3 regions of the Sphaerisporangium sp. NPDC049003 genome follow, and region 3 is predicted to be linked to each of the others. Evidence: riboswitches for the same ligand, from Rfam matches in the RefSeq annotation. Region 3 holds a riboswitch; each other region holds the start of a gene.
The links. A riboswitch is a leader RNA that binds a small molecule or an ion and turns the genes downstream of it on or off. The one in region 3 is predicted to bind S-adenosylmethionine.

Region 1 (7,306 bases), on a different contig from region 3:
CGCGGCGTTCGAGGCGGTACGGCTGTCCGGGCTGCCCGGCGTGACGGTGTGCAGCGCCTCCACGGAGGTCACCGCGCTCGCCGAGCGCGCGGACCTCGTCGTCGACGGCCCGGCCGGGGTCGCGGCGCTGCTGTCGGCGCTCGCCGACGCGGTGGACGAGCGGAGCCCGGGCGGGAGCTGATCAGGGTCGGGTGACCACGGTGGACGAGAGGGGCACGCGCGGGAACTGATCAGGGCCGGGCGGCGCTCATGGACGACAGGAGCCCGCGCGGGGCCGGCCCAGGCTCTCAGGCGGGGGCAGGCGCGGGAGGCCGGGAGCTGAGGGCGATGCCGGCGATGGCGAGGGCTATCAGCAGCGGGACCATGAGGAACGCCGTGCGCGTGCCGAAGCCGTCGGCGATGGCGCCCAGCGCGAACGGCCCGATGCCGACCGCGACCCCGGACCAGATGGAGGCCGCCGCGCTCGCCTTGTCGGCCCGTCCGGCGGCCATGGCGAGGACCCTGGCGAGGCCCAGCGGGAACTGCACCGCGACGCCGAGCCCGCTCAGGACCAGGCCCGCGTACGAGAGCACCGGATGGGCGCTGAACCAGAAGACCGACCAGCCCGTCAGGGTCACCACCAGCGCGCCGGCCAGCATGGGCGTCGGGTCAAGGCGGAGGGCCAGCCGCCCTGCGGCGAACCTGCCCACGGCGATGCCGGCGGTGAACGCGGTGAGCCCGGTCGCCGCGACGGCCGCGGTCATGCCCGTCTGGTCGGCCAGCAGCTTCGCGGCCCAGACGTTGAAGAGGAACTCCATGGCCACCAGGCAGAACAGCACCCCGCAGGCGACGTGGAAGCGCCAGCCGTACGGGGCTCTCACGGCATGTGTGACGCCGTCCTCCGCGTGGTCACCGGCCGGCGGGAGGGCCGGCACCCACACCCTGCCCATGAACGCGAGCAGGAGCAGCGCCGCGATCGGGGTGACGAGGATGCCGGCCCGCCAGCCGAGCGGGGAGTCGGCGAGCACGCTGACGAGGTAGGACACGCCGATGCCGACGGTGACGCCGACCGCGTTGGCCTCGTTGATGGCCGCGGGTCCGGCCGCCCGGTGGTGGTCGTTCAGCACCGACATGCCCACGTAGAGGCTGATGGAGCCGCCGCCGCTCGCCAGGCCGAACCCGAGCAGGGTGACGGGCAGCGCCGTGGTGACCGCGACCAGCGCGACGCCGCAGGCCATCGCGGCCACGCCGAGCCAGGTCGTGCGGCGCCGGCCGATCTTGGAGGTCAGATGCGGTATGGCGATGCCGCAGATGATGCTCCCGACGGCCATGGAGGTGCCGTGCAGCCCCGCGACGGCCTGGGACACGCCCTGGTCGATGCGGAGCAGCGGGAGCGCGGCGGAGAGCCCGTACAGGTAGGTGCAGAAGATCGCGAGCTGGAGGTAGATGAGCCAGGTCGGGCGGTCCCTGGTGAGCCTGGCGCGCGGTCGTGCGGACATGGTCGAGCTCACAGATCCCCCGTGCCTAGGAGCACTCGAACGGTCAGAACGTATCACCGCCCCCATATCAGTGGAATGTGGCTCTACGGCGAGTAACCCCGTATTTGGGACGGTCGGGGTCAGCGTTCGAGGGCGGCCAGTTGGTCGGCGAACCACCGGCTCGGGGGGAGCGCCGTCGCGGCGGCGCGCAGCCGGGTGCCCCGGTCCGCGCGCTCCTCCTCGGGAAGGACCAGCGCTTCGTGCAGGGCGTTCGCCGTGCCCGAGACGTCGTACGGATTGACCAGCAGAGCGTCGCCGCCGAGCTCGGCCGCGGCGCCCGCCTCCCTGGAAAGCACCAGCGCGCATTGGGGAGCGAGGATCGGGCCCTCCTTGGCGACGAGGTTCATGCCGTCGCGGATGGGGTTCACCAGCAGCACGTCGGCCATGCGGTAGGCGGCGAGGGAGCGGGCGTAGTCGTCGTCCACGTTGAGGATCACGGGATCCCAGTCCTCGCCGCCGAACAGGTCCTCGATCTCCTTCGCGCAGCGCTGCACGGCGGCGGTGTACTCGCGGTACTCGGGCAGGTCGTGCCGCGAGGGGTAGGCGAAGGCGAGGTGGACGACCTTGCCGTGCCACTCGGGATGGTCGGTCAGGAACTGCTTGTAGGCCGACAGGCCGCGCACGATGTTCTTCGACAGCTCGGTCCTGTCGATCCGCACTATGAGCTTGCGGTCGCCCACCCGCTCGCGCAGGGCGGTCATGTGCGACTCGACATCGGGCTCCAGGGCACGGGCCCAGAGCGCGTCACCGTCGACACCGAGGGCGTGTACGCCGATGCGCGTCGTCCGGCCCTCGTAGGTGACGGTGCGTTCGACGCGGTCGACCCGGGCGCCGAGCAGGGTCTCGCAGCAGTCCATGAACGCCGAGGCCCAGCGGGCGGCGAGGAAGCCGGCGTGGTCGGCGCCGAGGATGCCCGACAGCAGCTCGGCGGAGATGTCGTCGGGCAGCAGCGAGAAGTACTCCGGAGGCGCCCACGGGGTGTGGGAGAAGTGGGCGATGCGCAGGTCGGGCCGTTCGACCCGGAGCATCGCCGGGGCGAGGGTGAGGTGGTAGTCCTGGATCATCACCCGGGCGCCGTGCGCGGCCTCCTCGGCCAGGGCGAGGGCGAACGCGGCGTTGTAGTCCTGGTAGGACTCCCACTCTCTGCGGAACCGCATGTCGAACTGCGGCGAGTTCGGGATGTCGTACAGCAGGTGGTTGACGAACCACAGCGTGGAGTTCGCCACGGCGTTGTAGGCGCGGTGGAACGTCGCGGGCGGGATGTCCAGCATGCGCACGGGCCCGGTGTCGTAGCCCGCCTGGTCGAGGCGCCCGCTCGGAGCGAGCCGTACGGCGCTGCGGTCGCCGTCGGAGAGGGCGGCGCACACCCACAGCACGTTCGTGTCCTTGGCGACCTCCGAGAGGCCGGAGACCATGCCGCCTCCGCCCCGGCGCATGGTCAGCGCACCGTCGTCGGCCAGCGTGAACGACACCGGGCCCCTGTTGGAGGCCAGCAGAACAGTGTTCATCTGCCCATCACCACTCCTCGTCCGCCAGGTGGCGGTCGTCCCTCGCCGTTCATCTCCGCTGTGATGCGCACTCGGCCGCAGATTAAATGAATTTAACGCTCCCAATAAGATGGGCTGATGGTCTGGTCGAGGCAAAGTGGAGACGGTCGAGGGGAGCTCCGGCATGGCGCTTGACGAGACGACCGAAGAGCTGGCCCGCGCCGCCGCCCAAGGTGATCACCGCTCCCTCGGAGAGCTCCTCCGCCGCATCGAGCCCGACGTGCTCCGCCACTGCGCGAGGCTCCTGCCCTACCACCAGGACGCGGAGGAGGCTAGCCAGGATACGTTGCTGGCCGTCGCCCGCAACATCGGAAGGTTCGAAGGGCGGGCACGTTTTTCCACCTGGTTGCACATCGTCACCGCCAACTGCGCGCGCACGACCTATCGCACGCTGAAGCGCCGGGGCGCCGAGCAGACTTCCGAGGACCTTCCCGACATGCGGGCCGACCCGCGCCGGGTGAGCGTCATCGCGGGCTCGCGGCTCGACCTGCTCGACGCCATGGAGGCGCTGGAGGCGGACAAGCCCGAGCTGGCCCAGGCGCTCGTGCTGCGCGACATCTGCCAGCTCGACTACAACGAGGTCGCCGAGCAGCTCGGCATCCCTCTCGGCACCGCCAAGTCGCGCATCCACCAGGCACGCAAATACGTGCAGGCGGCCCTCGGCGACGCCTACAGGTGAGCCCGCGATCCCACCGCGCGGTCACTCCGGCCGCGCGTCGGTGATACGCGGTCGTCTCGCTTGGTGAGACAACTCGCCGAACCCGCTGGCGGGCAAGGTACAGTTCTTTTGTCCTGCCTGAAACATCGGCGGGATCACAACTTCATATTGCTCATCCAGAGGGGTGGAGGGACCGGCCCTGCGAAGCCCCGGCAACCCTCCCGGCTGTGGTCACACGCGTCTCCGAACGACGCGGCATCCGACCAACTGAGACCAGCCGGGACAGGTGCCAATTCCGGCCCGTGATCAAGGTGGTCCGGGCGAAGATGAGGGAAAGGCCTCGCTTCATGGCGCTCGCAACAGCTGAGACAACGACCACACTCGACTTCGGCCCCGCCGTCGCGCTCTCCTGCCGCGAATGTGGCACTCGCTACGACCTCGGACCGATCTTCGCCTGTATCGAGTGTTTCGGGCCACTCGAAGTGGCCTACACCTGGGACACCCCCGAGGCCGGCCGCGCCGCGTCGGTGACCCGCCGGGAGATCGAGTCCGGCCCGCAGAACATCTGGCGCTACCGCTCGCTCCTCCCGGTGCCCGCCGACGTCATCTCCAAGCCCAACCTCGCGCCCGGCTGGACCAAGCTGGTCAAGGCCGACAACCTGGCCCGTGAGCTGGGGATCCGGAGCCTGCACGTCAAGGACGACTCCGGGAACCCGACCCACTCCTTCAAGGACCGGGTCGTCGCGATCGCCCTTGAGGCGGCGCGCAACTTCGGCTTCCACACCCTGTCGTGCTCCTCCACGGGCAACCTCGCGGGCGCCGTCGGCGCCGCCGCGGCCCGCGCGGGGCTCGACTCCTGCGTGTTCATCCCGTCGAACCTCGAAGAGGCCAAGATCATCATGGCCTCGGTGTACGGCGGGCGCCTGGTGGGCATCGAGGGCACCTACGACGAGGTCAACCGCTTCTGCTCGGAGCTCATCGGCGACCCGCTGGGCGACAAGTGGGGCTTCGTCAACGTGAACCTCCGTCCCTACTACGGGGAGGGCTCCAAGACCCTGGCGTACGAGATCGCCGAGCAGCTGGGCTGGCGGATCCCCGACCAGATCATCGTGCCGGTGGCCTCGGGCTCGCAGCTCACGAAGATCGACAAGGGCTTCAAGGAACTGATCAAGCTGGGGCTCGTCGAGGACAGGCCTTACAAGATCTTTGGGGCGCAGGCCGCGGGGTGCTCGCCGGTGTCGTCCGCCTTCAAGGCCGGTCTCGACATCGTCCAGCCGGTCAAGCCGGACACCATCGCCAAGTCGCTCGCCATCGGCAACCCCGCCGACGGGCCGTACGTCCTGGACATCGCCCGCCGTACGGGCGGAGCGGTCGAGGACGTCACGGACGCCGAGGTCGTGGACGCGATCCACCTGCTGGCCCGCACCGAGGGCATCTTCGGTGAGACCGCCGGCGGCGTCACCGTGGGAGTGCTCCGCAAACTGGTCCAGAACGGCCTCCTGGACCCGGAGGCCGAGACGGTGGTGCTCAACACTGGGGACGGCCTGAAGACCCTCGACGCGGTCTCCGCCAAGGCCCGGCCCACCGCCGTCATCCGGCCCTCGCTCGACGCATTCCGCACGGCTATCGCCGATAACTCCTGAAAGGTCACGATAAATGAGCGTTTCTGTGCGGATTCCGACGATTCTCCGTACGTACACCGACGGTGCCGCGGAGGTGAACGGTGAAGGCGCGACACTTCGCGAGGTGTTGCAGAAGCTGGAGACCGACTTCCCCGGAATCGGTGCCCGAATTCTGGACGAAACGGGCAAGATTCGCCGTTTTGTCAACGTGTATGTCGGAGAAGAGGACGTCCGTTTTGTAGACGGACTCGACACCGTCACGCCGGACGGGGCGCAGATCTCGGTGATCCCCGCGGTCGCCGGAGGCTGACCCTCGGGTACTCCCAACGCCCACGCGTCCCTGGGACGGGTGGGCGTTGGCATGTCCAGGGGGCCTGGAACGGCCTGACTATCATAATAGAAGTTCTTACCTGGCCCTTCTGTGTAGTTTAATTATCAACTAACGCACCAGAGCGGGAAAAAGTAGCGTCCCGCTTACAGCGAACGTCAAGAAGTAGTTTGGTGTTTGACACTGTTGCGCCAAGCCTTGCCACAGGTATGGTCGAGAACGATCGACGTGGCCGAGGAGTTCGCATGCGTCTCGGTTCCGAAGGTCACGGGCCTCGCGGAGGAGTGGGTGGGGTCCGGAGCCCAGCAAGAGGAGTCGGAAAGTGGCGCAGGGCACCGTCAAATGGTTTAACGCGGACAAGGGCTACGGCTTCATCGCGGTAGACGGTGGTAAGGACGTGTTTGTCCACTACTCAGCGATCATGTCCGAGGGATACCGGTCCCTTGAGCAGGGTCAGCGGGTGGAGTTCGAGATCACACAGGGCCAGAAGGGTCCACAGGCGGAGTCCGTGCGGACTGTGTGACGACACCGGCGCTGTCCGGTCGTCGACGAAGATCCACTGGTCTCTCTCAGTCAGTAGCTGGAAGGTTCGGTTCGTCGTGCATCAGGACGGGCCGAGCCTTCCGTCATGTCCGTGCTCTCCCGCACGTGAGGTCAGGTCCAATATTCGGCATACGGTCAGAGAAATCCTTGTGCCGCCCAGGTCATAGGGGTTGTCGCTTGCACTCGGCAGGGTAGAGTGCTAAACAGTTCGTTGGCACTCTCCTGGGGAGAGTGACAAACCTGGATCGAGGCGATGGGGCCTGGCGGTTCACGGCGACAGGTGTCGTGAATTCGCGGGTCTACATGCCGTCGCGGGCGTCGGCTCGATCCGCTGCAAGCCACCCTGTATCTGGGAGGTCTAGCCGTATGGCAGCCAAGATGATCGCGTTTAACGAGGACGCCCGGCGCGGTCTCGAGCGCGGTATGAACCAGCTCGCCGATGCCGTCAAGGTGACCTTGGGTCCCAAGGGCCGCAACGTCGTGCTGGAGAAGAAGTGGGGCGCTCCCACGATCACCAACGACGGCGTCTCGATCGCCAAGGAGATCGAGCTTGAGGACCCGTGGGAGAAGATCGGGGCCGAGCTCGTCAAGGAGGTCGCGAAGAAGACCGACGACGTCGCGGGTGACGGCACCACCACCGCCACCGTGCTCGCCCAGGCGCTGGTGCGCGAGGGCCTGCGCAACGTCGCCGCCGGCGCCAACCCGATGTCCCTGAAGAAGGGCATCGAGGCCGCCGTCGAGCGCGTCAGCGAGGAGCTCTCCAAGCTCGCGAAGGACGTGGAGACCAAGGAGCAGATCGCTTCGACCGCCTCCATCTCCGCCGGCGACACGCAGATCGGCGAGATGATCGCCGAGGCGATGGACAAGGTCGGCAAGGAAGGCGTCATCACCGTCGAGGAGAGCAACGCCTTCGGCCTGGAGCTTGAGCTCACCGAGGGTATGCGCTTCGACAAGGGCTACATCTCCGGTTACTTCGTGACCGACCCGGAGCGGATGGAGGCCGTCCTCGACGACCCCTACATCCTCATCGTCAACTCCAAGGTGTCGGCCAACAAGGACCTGCTCCCGCTGCTCGACAAGGTCGTGCAGGC
Region 2 (7,306 bases), on a different contig from region 3:
TGCATCAGGAAATCGTGGTGGGAGATGTTCCATGCATAGGCGCCTGCCATGAGGAACTCCACGACGTCACCCGTCTTCAGGCTCACCGGCACGTGCCGCGCCATGGTGTCTTTCGGGGTGCAGAGCTGGCCAACGATCGTGGTCGGTTCTCCCCGCTGTTCGATCGCCATTGGCTGGCTGTGCCCCTTGGTTGCGGGTGTCCTGATGTGGTGCGTTCCGCCCGCGACTACCGCGAATAGCTCGCCGTGGACGCGCTTCACGTCGATGACCTGAGTGACGTACCGCCCGCAGTAGACCGACAAGGAACGGCCCGGCTCGATGCGCAGGATTTCACCCGGACGGCGTAGAGCAGCCAGCCCTTCGCCGTACGTCTTCCAGTCGAAACGAGAAGCGGGATCGGCGTAAGACACGCTCATGCCGCCCCCGAGATTGATCTCAGTCACGCCGAGACTGCGCGCGTAGTCGAGCACAGCGGCGGCTAGCTCCAACATGGCGGGCGCGTCCAGGCCGCTGGCCAGATGAGCGTGGATACCGCGAAGCCGTACGGCGTTCTGACCGGCCAGCATCTCAATGCACTCGGAGATGCCGGCGGGATCCATGCCGAACGGCGTCGCACCGCCCCCCATTGCCAGTGACGCTCCGCTGATCGGGACGTCGAGATTGACCCGCAACAGCATGTCAGCCGACCGGCCCGCGGCGAACAACCGCCGAATCTCGCTGGAGCTTTCGATGTGCAACCTCGTCACATCGGCGAAGAGTTCGGCGTCGGTCTTACCAGGCCCGCCCAGTGCAATTGGCGTCTCGGGGAAGAACTTGCGCACATGGGCAAGCTCTCCCCCTGACGCCACCTCGAAGCCATCGACGTACGGCGCGATTACCTGCAACAGCTTCGGATCGGGGTTGGCCTTGACGGCGTAGTAGACCTCGATATCGCCGAGAGTCGCCCGAATGGTGGCCAGGTGGGTATCAAGGTCGGCGAGGTCGTACACGTAAGCGGGTAGCTCGCCCGCGTCGGCCAGTTCCAAGGCCCGTGCGCGTATCGGCAGTGTGGCTGTCATCGCATCGTCTCCGATCGGGTTGTGTCTGGCCGCACGTCAGGCGAGGGGGAAGGTGTTCTCAACCACCAGGTAGTGAGCTGGTGTGACCGTCGTGGTCACTTCCACAATTCGGTGATCTCCCGTCTTGCCGGCGTGGAAGATATCGAGAACGGTCCGCTCAGGGCTGATCTCCAGAGCTTCGGCTTCGGCGTCGGTGGGAGGCCGGACGACGATGCACTCGGTTGCTTCCGTCTGGGGGTAGCCGAGCTCGGCGAGCGCTGACTTGACGCCACCGATGATGACCGGCCCCGGCTCTTCCAGAACCGTCCCTTCGGCGATGGACAGCGGGAACCACGACGTGTTGAGGCGCATCGGGATGCCGGACGCGAGAAGGCGCCTGCGGCGAACGAGGACATTCTCCTCCCTGCGCGGCAGTCCAAGAGCATCGGCGATGTCGTCCGGCGGAACGGCCCTGTTGGTCGTGATCTCATGCTGCGGTTCGAGCCCGATTGCCCGCACTTCTGCGTCGAAGGCTCCGCGCGCCTGCCCACCCTCGCGCGCCTGGCGGGAGTAGCGCGCTGGCGAGTGCAGCATTGGCGGAATGTAGGTGACCATGGTTCCCCTCCCTTGACGAGGGCGGATCATGCCCTCTGCTGCAAGTACCTGCATTGCTCTGTTGACCAAGCTTCGCGATGCGCCGTACCGCTCGGCAAGCACCGGCTCAGCCGGAAGGACCGTGGCAGGCGGGTAAACGCCCTTCACGATCTCTTCTCGGATCTGGGCTGCGATCTGGCGGAAGCCCAGCTTGCTCGGGTGGCTCATTTCCCTCTTTTCGGTCCGCTAGAAACGCCAAACGTTTGATGTTTGTTGACACCCGGCCCTCACAGATACATCATCGGGATATCGACAAACGTTTGGCGTTTTGCTCGGCAGCATACCTGCCGAGTCGAGCGGAAGTCGAACAGCCAGGCGCGGCCATGTCGCCAAACCTGGGCCCGCGCCCTGGCACCCCTTCAAGAGAGGCGTTCTCATCATGCCCAAGACTGACCTGCGGTCCATCACCAACGAGTCCGCATCCGGCGCTGCTGTCCTGGAGCTGTCACTGGTGGCCATGACTATGAGCGAGCCGGCCGTAGCGCCGCACGCCTATGAGATGACCACCGAGCGCATCACCAAGTTCCGGCCGTCGCTGGGGAAGCTGGGGGCGTGGGTAAAGCAGGGCACCGAGCGACTGGACGGGGATGTCGCGGTCTGGTGGCGGGACTACCAGACCCGTCGGCTGAACCTGCGCACGGCCGGTAGGGGCGAGCCGCTGTCCCCGCGGGAGCGGGTCAAGCTCCGCCGCACAGGCGAACAGGCACCCCGCCAGCACGAAATGCGCGTGGACCAGGTGATGGAACGCGGGCTGTGGCCTGACCGCCGCCGCGAGCAGTTCGCGCACGCGAAGGGTGCGATCCGATGAACAATCCTAGGAACGTCCTAACCCGGCCCACGCCCCGGTTCGTCCGTATCCGGCACCGCGCCGAGACCCCGCCGAAGCCTCTCGGTTGCCGGTGGTGCGGACATCCGCCGTACGCACACGACGCGGCCAGCCTCCCATACCGCCGTCACCACCAGTGGGAGCACCCCACCAACGCCCAGATGGGCGCCCGCCTGGACGCGCGCCGCCGCCTCGGCCTGTGCGGTGGCTTCCCCGCCCCAGCGCCGCTACGGCCGCTGAAGGTCCACCCGCCCGGCGTCGGCCCCCGCCACGTCGGCCCCACTCGGCCGGTCACCGTTCTCCCGGCCCCGAAACGCGACTGCTCACCGGACACATCTTCCTCGAGGGACTGGCACGAGCCGTACCGGCGTGGAGCAGTGGCATGAGCCGGGCACGAGGACGGCATGCTCCCGATGCGCCCGCCGTCGACGTCGCCCCAAAGCGTTGGGACCAGGCCAAGCAGGCGGCCGCCGTCCAACTCGACCAACTGGAGCCCGGCTGGCACGTCATGTACGGCACCTGGAACCGCCGGTTCTACGCGATCGCCCTCTGGTCGTGCGAGCCGCTGATGATCAACTCGCACACCCTCGAGGGATTGCGCGAGCTCATGCGTCAGTCCGAGCTCGAAGTGATCCATTCTCCGGGGAGGGCAGCATGACCAGCTGCGACGAGCACGAGCGCGAGCCCATTAGGAATGACGACGAGCCGCGCGACCCATACGGCATGCCCACGACCGCACGGATTTCCGTGGGCGGCTACTTTCCCGGCGCCATCAGTCGGCGCCTTTCGCTCCCCGGGTCGGCTCCGGCCCTACCGGCACAACGCCGGGCCATGAGCGGAGTACCGCGACTGGACCCCGACAACGTCGATGATGAGCCGGTGCTGTGGACGTGGGACGCCGACGATCTGGGCGGGCGCGGAGTTCGTGGCGTGACGGACACGTCCGTCAGGGCGCGCAGAGCGCTACTGGCCGCCTTGCACACCATGCCCGATCGTGGCCGGGGGACAGTCCGCCCGGCGCGGTTGGACCTCTTCGCCTACCCCTACCCGTGCTACCGGTACGGGCCCATCCTGGTGCGCGCTAACCGGGACCATGCCAGCGGCGCGATCGTCTTCCACCATGGCGAGGAGCGATGCGGTTGAGCCGACCCGATGCCGGGCGTGTGACCGAGCACCTGCGCCACTATGGCCGTCCCCTCGCGTGTTCCCTCGTGGAAGAGCTCCTGTGCGGCTGTTGCGTCACCGTGGGTTCGCCACCCTCGAAGCCCTTGGCTGCCGGGTTGACGAGCATGAGGAGCTACCTCGCCGGTACTGCGGGTCCGAGGTGACGCCATGATCGAGCCGGAGCGAATGTGCCGCAAGTGTGTACGCCCGCTGAGCCGGTACAACACCGATGATGTGTGTGGCCCGTGCGCTGCGGACGCTCGACCGGTACCAGCGGAGGTGTGGACCCTTCCTGATATCCGTGAAGCGCTTGCTTCATGGGATCTTGTCGCCGTATGCACGTTGATCCGCGAGCATACCGGGATGAGTCAGGAGAGACTGGCGGAGCTTATCGGGCGATCTCAGTGCTATGTGTCTCAGCTCGAATCGGGGACCCGGCTGGCCAGCGGCGTGACGATGGTACGCGATCTGGTTGATGGCCTGGGCATTCCCACCGAACTTCTCGGTGGCGAAGGCCCGTCATAACTCGGCGTTACTGGCCGCTGCGGTGGTGTTCACCGGTTGCGAGATCCCGGCTGCTAAATGGTGAACACCACCCGGCAGGAGCGGTGACTGCCAGTGCTGCCTGAGAACGGCTCGGGGCGTGGGGCTTGTCACGTTGCGGAGGCGGGGGGAGGTTGGGTTATAGTCCCCGTAGGTCATGAGTGTCAGCGTCAAGCCCCGGCTCGCTGACCGGCAACCCTCGCGCTCGCGGCGGGGTGCCCCGGGTGAGGACCAGGTCTGGTGCGAGGTGCGCCAGTCAAGCGCGGGCTCCGTCATACCAACGCCATGGCCGGGGTCCCATGACCCTAGGAGGCCGGCGTTGTCCGCACTCACTGTCCTGAATCCCGTCGTTTCCGGCTCGGACGCCTCCGGCGGCTCCAGGCCCGGCAGTGCTTTCCAGGGCGAGGCGGCGGGACGTACCGCTCCGGCCATCCCCGCCGTGCTCGGTGGAGATCTGGAGGTCCCGGTCAAGGGCGGCGGGCTCGTGCGGTACGCCAACCTCGACTACGCGGCGAGCGCCCCCTGTCTGGAGCCGGTGAGCGCCGCGGTCGCCGCCGCGCTCCCGGCCTATTCCAGCGTTCACCGGGGAGCCGGGTACGCCTCGCAGCTCACCACGGCGCGCTACGAGCAGGCCCGGCACACCGTGCGCGCCTTCGTCGGCGCCCGTCCCGGTGACGCCGTCGTGTTCACCCGCAACACCACGGACGCGGCGAACCTGCTGGCCCGTTGCCTGCCCGAGGGCACCACCGTCGTGGTCTTCGAGACCGAGCACCACGCGTCCCTGCTCCCCTGGCCCGAGGCGGTACGGCTGGCGCCCCCGCGGTTCCCCGGCGAGGCGGTCCGCGCGGCGGACGAGACCCTGGCGGCCATCGAGGGACCCAAGCTCCTGGTCGTCACCGCGGCCTCGAACGTGACCGGCGAGCTGTGGCCGATCGCCGCCCTGGCCCACATCGCCCACCGGCACGGCGCGCGGATCCTCGTGGACGCCGCGCAGCTCGTCCCCCACCGCCGGCTCAACCTGACCGCGCTCGACCTGGACTACGTGGCGTTCTCCGGGCACAAGCTCTACGCGCCGTTCGGCGCGGGCGCCCTGATCGGCCGGGCCGACTGGCTCGCCCAGGCCGAGCCGTACCTGCGCGGGGGCGGCGCGTCGAAGGCCGTCACCGGAGGCGCCGGGCAGGGGCTGCCGCTGGACGCCGAGTGGAGCGCGGACCCCGAGCAGCGGCACGAGGCCGGCACGCCGAACGTCCTCGGCGCCGTCGCCCTGGCCGCCGCCTGCGACGCCCTCTCGGCCACCGGCTGGACGGCGTTGATCAGGGAGGAGGAGCGCCTCGTCGAACTGCTGCGCGACGGCCTCGCCGCGATCGCGGGCGTCCACGAGCTGTCGCTCTGGGGGCCCGCCCACCCGCGCGTCGGCATCGTCTCCTTCGTGGTCGAGGGCTGGACCGCCAGGGAGGTCGCCGAGACGCTGTCCGCCGAGTACGGCATCGGGGTGCGCGACGGCAAGTTCTGCGCCCATCCCTTCGTCAGGCACCTGCTCGACGCCGTCGGCCAGGCCGCCGACGGTTCGTGCGCGGACGGCACCGCCGGGGCCGTACGGGCGTCCATCGGCATCGGGACGACCGAGGAGCACGTCCGCCGCCTGGTCACCGCCCTCTCGGATCTTGCCTCACGCCGCTGACGTGACAGCATGGGGTTTATGACCGAACCTCGCGGAGCTGGCACCGGAGGCGCGCGCACCGAACGGGTCGTGGGGATCGGGGCCGGGGCCAAGGAACTGGCCACCGAGGACATGATCCTCAACATCGGCCCCCAGCACCCCTCGACCCATGGTGTCCTGCGCCTTCGGCTCACCGTGGACGGCGAGCGCATCGGCAGCGCCGAGCCGATCGTCGGCTACATGCACCGTGGCGCCGAGAAGCTCTTCGAGGTCCGCGACTACCGGCAGATCATCGTGCTGGCCAACCGGCACGACTGGCTGTCGGCCTTCGCCAACGAGCTGGGCGTCGTCCTCGCCGTCGAACGCATGCTGGGCATGGAAGTGCCGGTCAGGGCGGTGTGGGCGCGCACGCTGCTCGCCGAGCTGAACCGCGTGCTCAACCACCTGATGTTCCTCGGGTCGTATCCCCTGGAGCTCGGCGCCATCACGCCCGTGTTCTACGCCTTCCGCGAGCGAGAGACCCTGCAGGCCGTCATGGAGGAGATCTCCGGCGGGCGCATGCACTACATGTTCAACAGGGTCGGCGGCCTGAAGGAGGACCTCCCGTACGGCTGGCTCGACCGGGTCGCCCAGGCGGTCGCCGACGTGCGCAGGCGGCTGCCGGACATCGAGAACCTGATCTCCGGTAACGAGATCTTCCTCGCGCGCACCCGGGGGGTCGGGGTGCTCGACCGCGAGACGATCATGCAGTACGGGGTCAGCGGGCCGATCGCCCGCGCCTCGGGGGTCGATCTCGACCTGCGCCGCGACGAGCCGTACCTGGCCTACGGGGAGCTTCCCGTCAAGGTGGTCACGCGCTCGGCGGGTGACTGCCATGCCCGTTTCGAGGTGCTGCTCGACCAGGTGAAGGTCGCGCTCGACCTCGCCGACGCGTGCGTGGAGCGCCTGCGGTCGCTGCCGCCCGGTCCCATCAACCAGCGGCTGCCCAAGGTGCTGAAGGTGCCCGAGGGCCACACCTACGCCTGGACCGAGAACCCGCTCGGGCTCAACGGCTACTACCTGGTGTCGCGGGGCGAGAAGACGCCGTGGCGGCTCAAGCTGCGCAGCGCGTCCTTCAACAACGTGCAGGTGCTCAGGGAGATGCTTCCCGGCCACCTGATCTCGGACATGGTGGCCATCCTCGGCTCGATGTTCTTCGTCGTCGGCGACATCGACAAGTGATCTTTTTTCGGGGTTTCTCACCACGAATCTCGCGAGACGCGTTTAACACCGTCGATCTCGTGAAGGAACAACATTGCGTAAAGGGACAGGGATCAAGGGATTAAGGGTGGCTCCTTGCAGAGCGGGGCCCGGCCTCGGGGCCGGGCCCCGCTGGTCGTCCTCAGTCCTTCGCGTCGTCGTCGGGGCGCTTGGGCACCCGGC
Region 3 (7,306 bases):
CTCCGCGACGTGCCGGGTCTTGAAGTGCTCGCCCGCGCGGCTGCCGGGGTCGCTGTTGACCGTGATGACCGGAAGGCGCGGCAGGCCGAGGCGCGGCGCGATCACGTCGTTGGCGTGCTGTTCCCAGGTGGTGGCCCACGCCAGCTCGGCCCCGGCGTCGCGGGCGAGCGCGGTGAGCAGGCGTCCGTGCCGGCGGTTCAGCAGGATCCTGTACGTCTGGCCGTCGAGGACGCACTCATGACGCCTCAGCCACGGCGAGTGCCTCCGGGCCGGGTTGAGGACCCCGTCCACGTCCAGCAGTACAAGGGGACGCTTGGTCACGTGCCTCTCCTCGGTCGTCGGTGCTGGATGCCATGATGCCGCCACCATGGCCCAGTCTTCCAACTCCGCGACGGGAGCGCCCGCGCCCCCCGGTCACGCGGGCGGGGCCGCACGCTCCGTTTCCGCCCGGTCCCAGGCCTCGGCGAGCAGCTCGTAGGAGCGCACGCGGTCGGCGTGGTCGTGGGCGATCGTGGTGACCAGCAGCTCGTCGGCCCCGGTCGCGTCCCTCAGCACGCGCAGCTTCTCCACCACGGTCGCAGGCGCGCCGACGAACTGCGTGTCCACCCGATCGGCCACCAGCAGCCGGTCCTCCTCACTCCATGAGTGGGCGGCGGCCTCGCGCGGCGAGGGGAAGGCGATGGCCCCCTCACCGGCGCGGATGCTGCGCACCCACAGCCCGTACGGCGAGGCCAGCTCGCGCGCGGTGGCGTCGTCGGCGGCGACGACCGCGTCCGCCGAGACGACGACGTACGGCGCTGCCAGGCTCGCCGACGGCTTGAACGCGGCGCGGTAGGCGTCCACCGCCTCCAGCACGCTCGACGGGCTGACGTGGTAGTTCGCGGCGAAGGGCAGGCCGCGCTCGGCCGCCACCTGGGCGCTCTGGCCGCCGCTGCTGCCAAGGATCCAGACCTCGACGTCCGCGCCCTCCCCTGGCACGGCGTGCGCGTCGAGTCCCTCGGAGGACAGGTACGTGCCGGACAGCAGGGCCAGGATGTCGTCCACCTGGTCGGCGAAATCGGGGGACTGTGCCCCCGGCTGCTGCAGCAGCGACGCCCACAGCGCGAAACGCGGCGAGGTGAGCAGGTGCGCGAAGGAGAACGGCGGCGGGATGAGCAGGCCGTGCGTGTCGCGGGCGGGCCGTGGCTCCTCGTGGCGGGGCTCGGCTCCGGCGCCGTCCTTCAGCTCCTTGAGGGCCTCGGCCCGCCGCTGCCCCGACCGGCCGAGGCCGAGGTCGATGCGGCCCGGGTACAGGGCGTCGATCGTGCCGAACTGCTCGACCACGGCCGCGGCGGTCTGGTGGCCCAGCTGCACGGCTCCCGAGCCGACCCGGATCCGGCTCGTCGCCGCCGCCACCAGCGCGATCAGCACGGCCGGGGCCGAGCTGGCGACCCCGGGGGTGAAGTGGTGCTCGGCCAGCCAGTACCGGTGGTAGCCGAACTCCTCGGCGCGCCGGGCGAGGTCGATCGTGTTCCGCAGGGCGTCCCGGGCGGTGCCGCCGGAGACGATGGGGGCGAGGTCGAGGATGGACAGCGGGGTCCGATGGGATGACATGTCTGCCTTTCGGTGCTGGACCGGATGTTGGGGGGCCTGGAGGCGGCGGTGGGGTGAGGGGGCTCAGGCGGTGACCGGCAGGGGGAAGGGCCTGCTCGGGATGTCCCTGCGCAGCACGGGCGCGATCTCGCTCTGGAAGAGCTCCAGCGTGGCCCGGTGCTGCTTGTCGGTCAGGCCGTCGGCGTCGGCGCTCAGGTGCATGACCTCGTGGCCGAAGCTCTCGTGGTAGCGGTGGACCTTCTCGATGATCTGCTGCGGGCTGCCCACCAGGATGGAGCTGCGCTCGATGGCGTCCTCCAGCGTGGGGAACACCGGCTCCAGGCCTAGCCTGCGGAACATGGCCAGCCGCGCGTCGAAGATCGGCCGATAGGTCTCGACCGCCTCCTGGGAGGTCCTGGCGCCGTAGTAGCCCGCGGTGCCCGCGCCGACCAGCGCTTCGGCCGGATCGTGCCCGTAGAACTCCCAGCGCTCCCGGTAGTAGCGGATCAGCTCGGCGTAGGGCTCGATCGGGTTGGTGACGTTGGCGGAGAACAGCGGGTCGCCGTACTGGGCCGCGAGGTCCACCGACTCCCTGCTGGTGGCGCTGCCGTGCCACACGCGGACCGGCCGCTGGAGCGGGCGCGGCCAGGTCTCGGCCTCGCGCAGCTCGGGGCGGAAGCGGCCGGACCAGGTGACCTTGTCCTCGCGCCAGAGGCGGCGGAACAGCTCGTAGGACTCGCGGTTGCGGTCCCACTGGTCCTCACTGGTCACGTGGAACAGCTGTGCCTGCGCGGCGCCGTTTCCCTTGCCGATGATGAGCTCCAGCCGGCCCCCCGACAGGTGGTCGAGGGTGGAGTAGTCCTCGAAGGCCCGCACGGGGTCGAGCAGGCTCAGAGTGGTGACGGCGGTGAACAGCCGGACCTCGGAGGTTCTGGCGGCGATGTGGCTGAGCACGACCGGCGGAGAGGAGGAGATGAAGGGACGCTCGTGGCGCTCTCCGACCCCGTAGCCGTCGAAGCCCAGCTCCTCGGCCAGGACGGCGTTGTCGACCACCTCGCGCAGCCGTGCCGTGGTCGGCTTCAGCTCACCGGTGATGGGGTTGGGCCCGTGGACGATCAGTGTGATGGCGAGGAACTTCATGCGGGTTCCGTTTCGGCGGCCGGCTCGGCCGGCCGCGGGATCGTGTCCTCGTTGGAGGGCTTCAGGAGCCGATGACCTTCTCGAAGCAGTGCGAGTAGGGCAGCGGCTCGTAGGGCGGGAAGATGGGGATCGGGGTGTAGCCCTCACGCTCGTACAGCCGTACGGCGTCGGGCTGGCGGTCGCCGGTCTGCAGGATGACCCGGGCCGCGCCGAGCCCGCGCGCCGCGGCCTCGGCCGCCGACAGCAGAGCCGTCGAGACCCCTGTGCCGCGATGGCCGGGCGCGACGTACATCCGCTTGAGCTCCAGGTCGGCCCCGGCCCGGCGCAGCAGCAGGTGACCCACGGGCACGCCTTCCGCGCTGTAGGCGACGCCGGTGTAGGCGACGGTCGCGGAGTCCACGTCCATGCCGCGCGGCAGATGGCCGGGGTCGGCGAGGCGGTCGGCGTAGCGCGCCCGCAACTCCTGGCCCATCGCCTCGCGCAGCGCCACCGCCGCCGGGTCGTCGTAGGCGACGCCCCTGACCGTGGTCGTCGGGGCGGCGGTGGTGAGCGCGGCGGTCGTGATCTTCACCCGCGCGGCGGTGTCCCCGGCGCCGGTCTGCGGATGGGCGGTGCTCGGCAGCGGGCGCGCGGACGTCATCGTCGCCTCCAGGTCGGTTCGCGGGGCTCGGCGGGGGTTCGGCGGGCTCAGACGGCGGTTGTGGCGTAGCGGTTGGCCGGAAGGGGCAGCCCGAGCAGGCCGCGCAGCGTCGGCGCCTCGTACGCGCGGCGGAAGACGTCCCGGCCCTGGAGCACGGGCACCAGGCCCCGGGTGATCGCCCTCAGGTCGGAGGGCAGAACGCCGGGACGCAGCCGGTAGCCCTGGATGCCCGCCTCCCGCCAGTCGAGGAGCAGGTCCGCGAGGCGCTCGGGGGTGCCGGTGAACACCGCCGCGTCCGAGACGTGCTCGGCCCCGTCGAGCTCGTCGAGCCGGGACCTGCGGTCCGCCGCCGTCCGTGCGTCGGCGTCGAGGTGGACCAGCAGGTCGGCGAAGACGAGCAACGGCTCGCCCGGCCGGCCCACGGCCGCCTCCGCCTCGCGGACCTCCGCGACGATCGCGCGCGCCTGCTCCTTGTCGTGGGGGGTGACGTAGACGACGTCGGCGCCGCGCGCGGCCAAGCGGTACGCCGGGCTCGCGTGCGCGAGGGCGGTGACGAGCGGCTGGCCCTGCGGCGGCCGAGGGGTGATCGCCGGGCCCTTGACGCCGAACCACCGGCCCTGGAAGTCGACGTAGTGCAGCTTGTCGCGGTCGACGAAGCGGCCGGTGGCGACGTCGCGGATCACGGCGTCGTCCTCCCAGCTGTCCCACAGGCGGCGCACGACCTCGACCGCGTCCGCGGCCTCCTCCAGCAGGTCGCTCACGTGCCCGGCCGGCTCGGGGGCCTCGTGGTCGGCCGGCCGCAGCACCGGGAACTCCCGGCGGCCGAAGTGCCCGGCCTCGGTGTGACGGCCGGAGACCTGCGCGCGCCACCCGGCGCGCCCGCCGCTGACGTGGTCCAGGGTGGCGATGCCGGTCGCGACGTGGAAGGGCTCGGTGTGGGTGGTCGTGGCCGTGGGCACCAGCCCGACGCGGCCGGTCACCGGCGCGATCCTGGCCGCGAGGAGCACGGCGTCGAGCCGTCCGCGCACCTGGTCGGTACGGTCGTCGGGGCCCTCGTACGAGGACGACTGCGGGCCGAGGGAGTCCTCGATCGTCACGAAGTCGAGCAGGCCGCTCTCGGCCTCGGTGGCGAGATCGGTCCAGTAGCGGGCGGAGAAGAGCTCTCGCGGGCGGGCGGACGGGTCGCGCCACGCCGCGGGGTGCCAGCCGGCACCGTCGAGGGCCGCGCTGATGTGGAGGGGAGTGGGCGGCATTCGGGGCCTCTTCCTCTTGCTGTGACGGCGGGGCTTCGGCGAACCGCGATGCCACCGCTCGCACCCCCCACATCCAGCCGATCACCGCCGGCCGGGGCCGGCGTTCGCTTGCGGGACGCTTCCGCCCCGCCTGGTCGTCACCTGGAGCACCCTGCGGACGCGGGGTTGCCGACCAGCAAGCCAGGGCTTTTCGCTGGTCTCGTGACCTCAATCGACGATAGCCCCGCGCAGTAAAGTATGCAATTCCTACCTGATTACTTCCAAAACTGCGATCGCTTGGGCGGTGACGGCGCCCGCGCTCCCCGGGCCGCGCTACATGGATGGGGGATGTGCCGCGCCGGGGGCCGGGTCATGGTCGAACGGAGACGCGAGACCGCGGGGTCCCGTCCACTTGGCCGCGTCCGGGCCCCTCACGCGGAAGGGGAGGGCGGCGGCCGGGTGGCACCGAGGTCGTGACAGGGCCGCCCGCGGACGGGCGGTGCGGACGGCGGCCTCGCCCGCATCCCACTTCAGGAGGACGACCATGAAGGCACTCGTTTACCACGGACCTCGCGACGTCAGCGTGGACGAGGTACCGGATCCTCGGATCGAGGAGCCGCGCGACGCCATCATCAAGATCATCACGACGAACATCTGCGGGTCGGACCTACACATGTACGAGGGCCGCACCGACATGGAGCCGGGCAGGGTCCTCGGCCACGAGAACTTCGGCGAGGTCATCGAGGTCGGCGGCGCCGTGGAGCGCGTCAGCGTCGGCGACCTGGTCTCGATTCCGTTCAACGTCGCGTGCGGTGGGTGCAAGAACTGCAACGCCGGGTTCACCAACTACTGCATCAGGGCCAATCCCGACTATCCCCGACTCTGCGGCGGGGCGTACGGCTTCGCCGACATGGGCCCCTGGGAGGGCGGCCAGGCGGAGTTCCTCCGGGTTCCCTGGGCGGACTTCAACTGCTGCCGGATTCCCGAGGACGGTCTCGACAAGCAGAACGACTACGTGATGTGCTCGGACGTCTTCCCCACCGGATACCACGCCACCGAGATGGCCGGGCTGCGCCCGGGCGAGTCGGTCGTCATCATGGGGGCCGGCCCCGTCGGGCTCATGGCCGCGCTCTCGGCCGTGGTGAAGAGCGCCAGCAAGATCATGGTGGTGGACCGCCATCCCGACCGCCTGGCCCTGGCGGAGAAGATCGGCGCCATCGCGATCGACGACTCCAAGGGCGACCCGGTCGAGCGGGTGCTGGAGCTCACCAACGGAGAGGGGGCCGACCGGGGATGCGAGTGCGTGGGCTACCAGGCGCACGACCCTCAGGGCCACGAGCACCCCGACGACACCCTCAACAAGCTGGTGGAGTCGGTGCGGTACACCGGCGGCATCGGCGTCGTGGGCGTGTTCGTCCCGGAGGACCCGGGAGGCGTCGACGATCTCGCCAGGCACGGACGGGTACCGCTGGAGTACGGCTGGCACTGGTACAAGGGCCAGACGATCGGCAGTGGCCAGTGCCCGGTCAAGCGCTACGACCGACACCTGCGCAACCTCATCCACACCGGCAGGGTCGAGCCGTCGTTCATCCTCTCGCAGGAGCTGCCGCTCCGCGAGGCGCCGGACGCCTACGCGCACTTCGACAAGCGTGAGCCCGGCTGGACCAAGGTGACGCTGAAGCCCGGCCTCGGATAACCGGCCCGCGGGCGCCGTGCCGCCCCCGTCGCCGGCCCTGTGGCCTCGGTATCGGCCGCTCAGCGCTCCCGGGCTCGCAGCGGGGCGCCCGCTTGGTGCATGTGGCGCAGGGCCTGGGCGTACGAGCTGTACAGGCTGCTTTCGAGATAGGGGATGCCCAGCTCCGCGCAGTAGGCCCGGACGATCGGCTGGGCCCTGCGCAGGTTGGGCATCGGCATGCTCGGGAACAGGTGGTGCTCGATCTGGTAGTTGAGCCCGCCGAGGGCGATGTCCACCATGCGCCCGCCCCGCACGTCGCGGGAGGTGAGCACCTGGCGGCGCAGGAAGTCCGGGCGCTCGTCACCGGTCATCATCGGCATGCCCTTGTGGTTGGGCGCGAACGTGCAGCCCAGGTAGACGCCGAAGATCGCCTGGTGCACGGCGACGAACAGCAGCCCCTTGCCGGGCGGCAGGACCGCGAAGACCGCCGCGAGGTAGGCCGCGAAGTGGACGACGAGCAGTGTCCCCTCGACCCCCCGGTGCTTGAGCGACGGCCGCCCGAGGGCCCGGAAGCCGGCCACGTGGAGGTGCAGGCCCTCCAGGGTCAGCAGAGGGAAGAACAGGAACGCCTGCCAGCGGCCGATGTACCTGGCCACGCCGCGGCTGACGGCGGCCTGCCGCTGCGACCAGACCAGGACGTTGGGGGAGACGTCGGGGTCGTGGTCCTCGTGGTTGGGGTTGGCGTGGTGCCTGGTGTGCTTGTCCATCCACCAGCCGTAGCTCATGCCGACGCCGAGGTTGCCCGCCACCCATCCCGCGATCTCGCTGGTACGCCGGGAACGGAAGACCTGCCGGTGCGCGAGGTCGTGGGCGACGAGCGCCACCTGGGCGAAGACCAGCGCGAGGAACGCCCCCACCAGGAGCTGGTACCAGGAGTCGCCCACCATGAAGAACGCCACCCAGCCGGCCACGAACAGGCCCGCGACGACGCCGAGCCGCAACGCGTAGTAGGCGGGGCGCCGGTCGAGCAGTCCGGCCTCGGTGATC

Region 1: another riboswitch for S-adenosylmethionine. It lies ahead of thrC (threonine synthase); the one in region 3 lies ahead of ACGFIV_RS06170 (LLM class flavin-dependent oxidoreductase).
Region 2: another riboswitch for S-adenosylmethionine. It lies ahead of ACGFIV_RS12720 (aminotransferase class V-fold PLP-dependent enzyme); the one in region 3 lies ahead of ACGFIV_RS06170 (LLM class flavin-dependent oxidoreductase).

Annotation. Positions count from the first base shown of each region.
Region 1 covers NZ_JBICTU010000038.1:22,701-30,006, forward strand. Annotated here, with positions in the region: gene otsB (trehalose-phosphatase) at 1-181, shown strand, start outside; gene ACGFIV_RS31830 (MFS transporter) at 288-1,478, opposite strand; gene ACGFIV_RS31835 (trehalose-6-phosphate synthase) at 1,598-3,025, opposite strand; gene ACGFIV_RS31840 (RNA polymerase sigma factor) at 3,189-3,743, shown strand; SAM riboswitch class I at 3,892-4,055, shown strand; gene thrC (threonine synthase) at 4,070-5,365, shown strand; gene ACGFIV_RS31850 (MoaD/ThiS family protein) at 5,379-5,654, shown strand; gene ACGFIV_RS31855 (cold-shock protein) at 5,995-6,195, shown strand; gene groL (chaperonin GroEL) at 6,582-7,306, shown strand, end outside.
Region 2 covers NZ_JBICTU010000009.1:204,082-211,387, reverse strand. Annotated here, with positions in the region: gene ACGFIV_RS12750 (alanine racemase) at 1-1,058, opposite strand, end outside; gene ACGFIV_RS12745 (GntR family transcriptional regulator) at 1,095-1,859, opposite strand; gene ACGFIV_RS12740 (hypothetical protein) at 2,071-2,499, shown strand; gene ACGFIV_RS12735 (hypothetical protein) at 2,900-3,175, shown strand; gene ACGFIV_RS12730 (hypothetical protein) at 3,349-3,660, shown strand; gene ACGFIV_RS12725 (helix-turn-helix transcriptional regulator) at 3,850-4,206, shown strand; SAM riboswitch class IV at 4,378-4,493, shown strand; gene ACGFIV_RS12720 (aminotransferase class V-fold PLP-dependent enzyme) at 4,655-5,905, shown strand; gene ACGFIV_RS12715 (NADH-quinone oxidoreductase subunit D) at 5,924-7,105, shown strand; gene ACGFIV_RS12710 (DUF3180 domain-containing protein) at 7,266-7,306, opposite strand, start outside.
Region 3 covers NZ_JBICTU010000004.1:246,680-253,985, reverse strand. Annotated here, with positions in the region: gene ACGFIV_RS06190 (HAD domain-containing protein) at 1-321, opposite strand, end outside; gene ACGFIV_RS06185 (MsnO8 family LLM class oxidoreductase) at 415-1,593, opposite strand; gene ACGFIV_RS06180 (LLM class flavin-dependent oxidoreductase) at 1,657-2,712, opposite strand; gene ACGFIV_RS06175 (GNAT family N-acetyltransferase) at 2,774-3,352, opposite strand; gene ACGFIV_RS06170 (LLM class flavin-dependent oxidoreductase) at 3,400-4,605, opposite strand; SAM riboswitch class IV at 4,705-4,812, opposite strand; gene ACGFIV_RS06165 (glutathione-independent formaldehyde dehydrogenase) at 5,129-6,280, shown strand; gene ACGFIV_RS06160 (fatty acid desaturase family protein) at 6,340-7,306, opposite strand, start outside.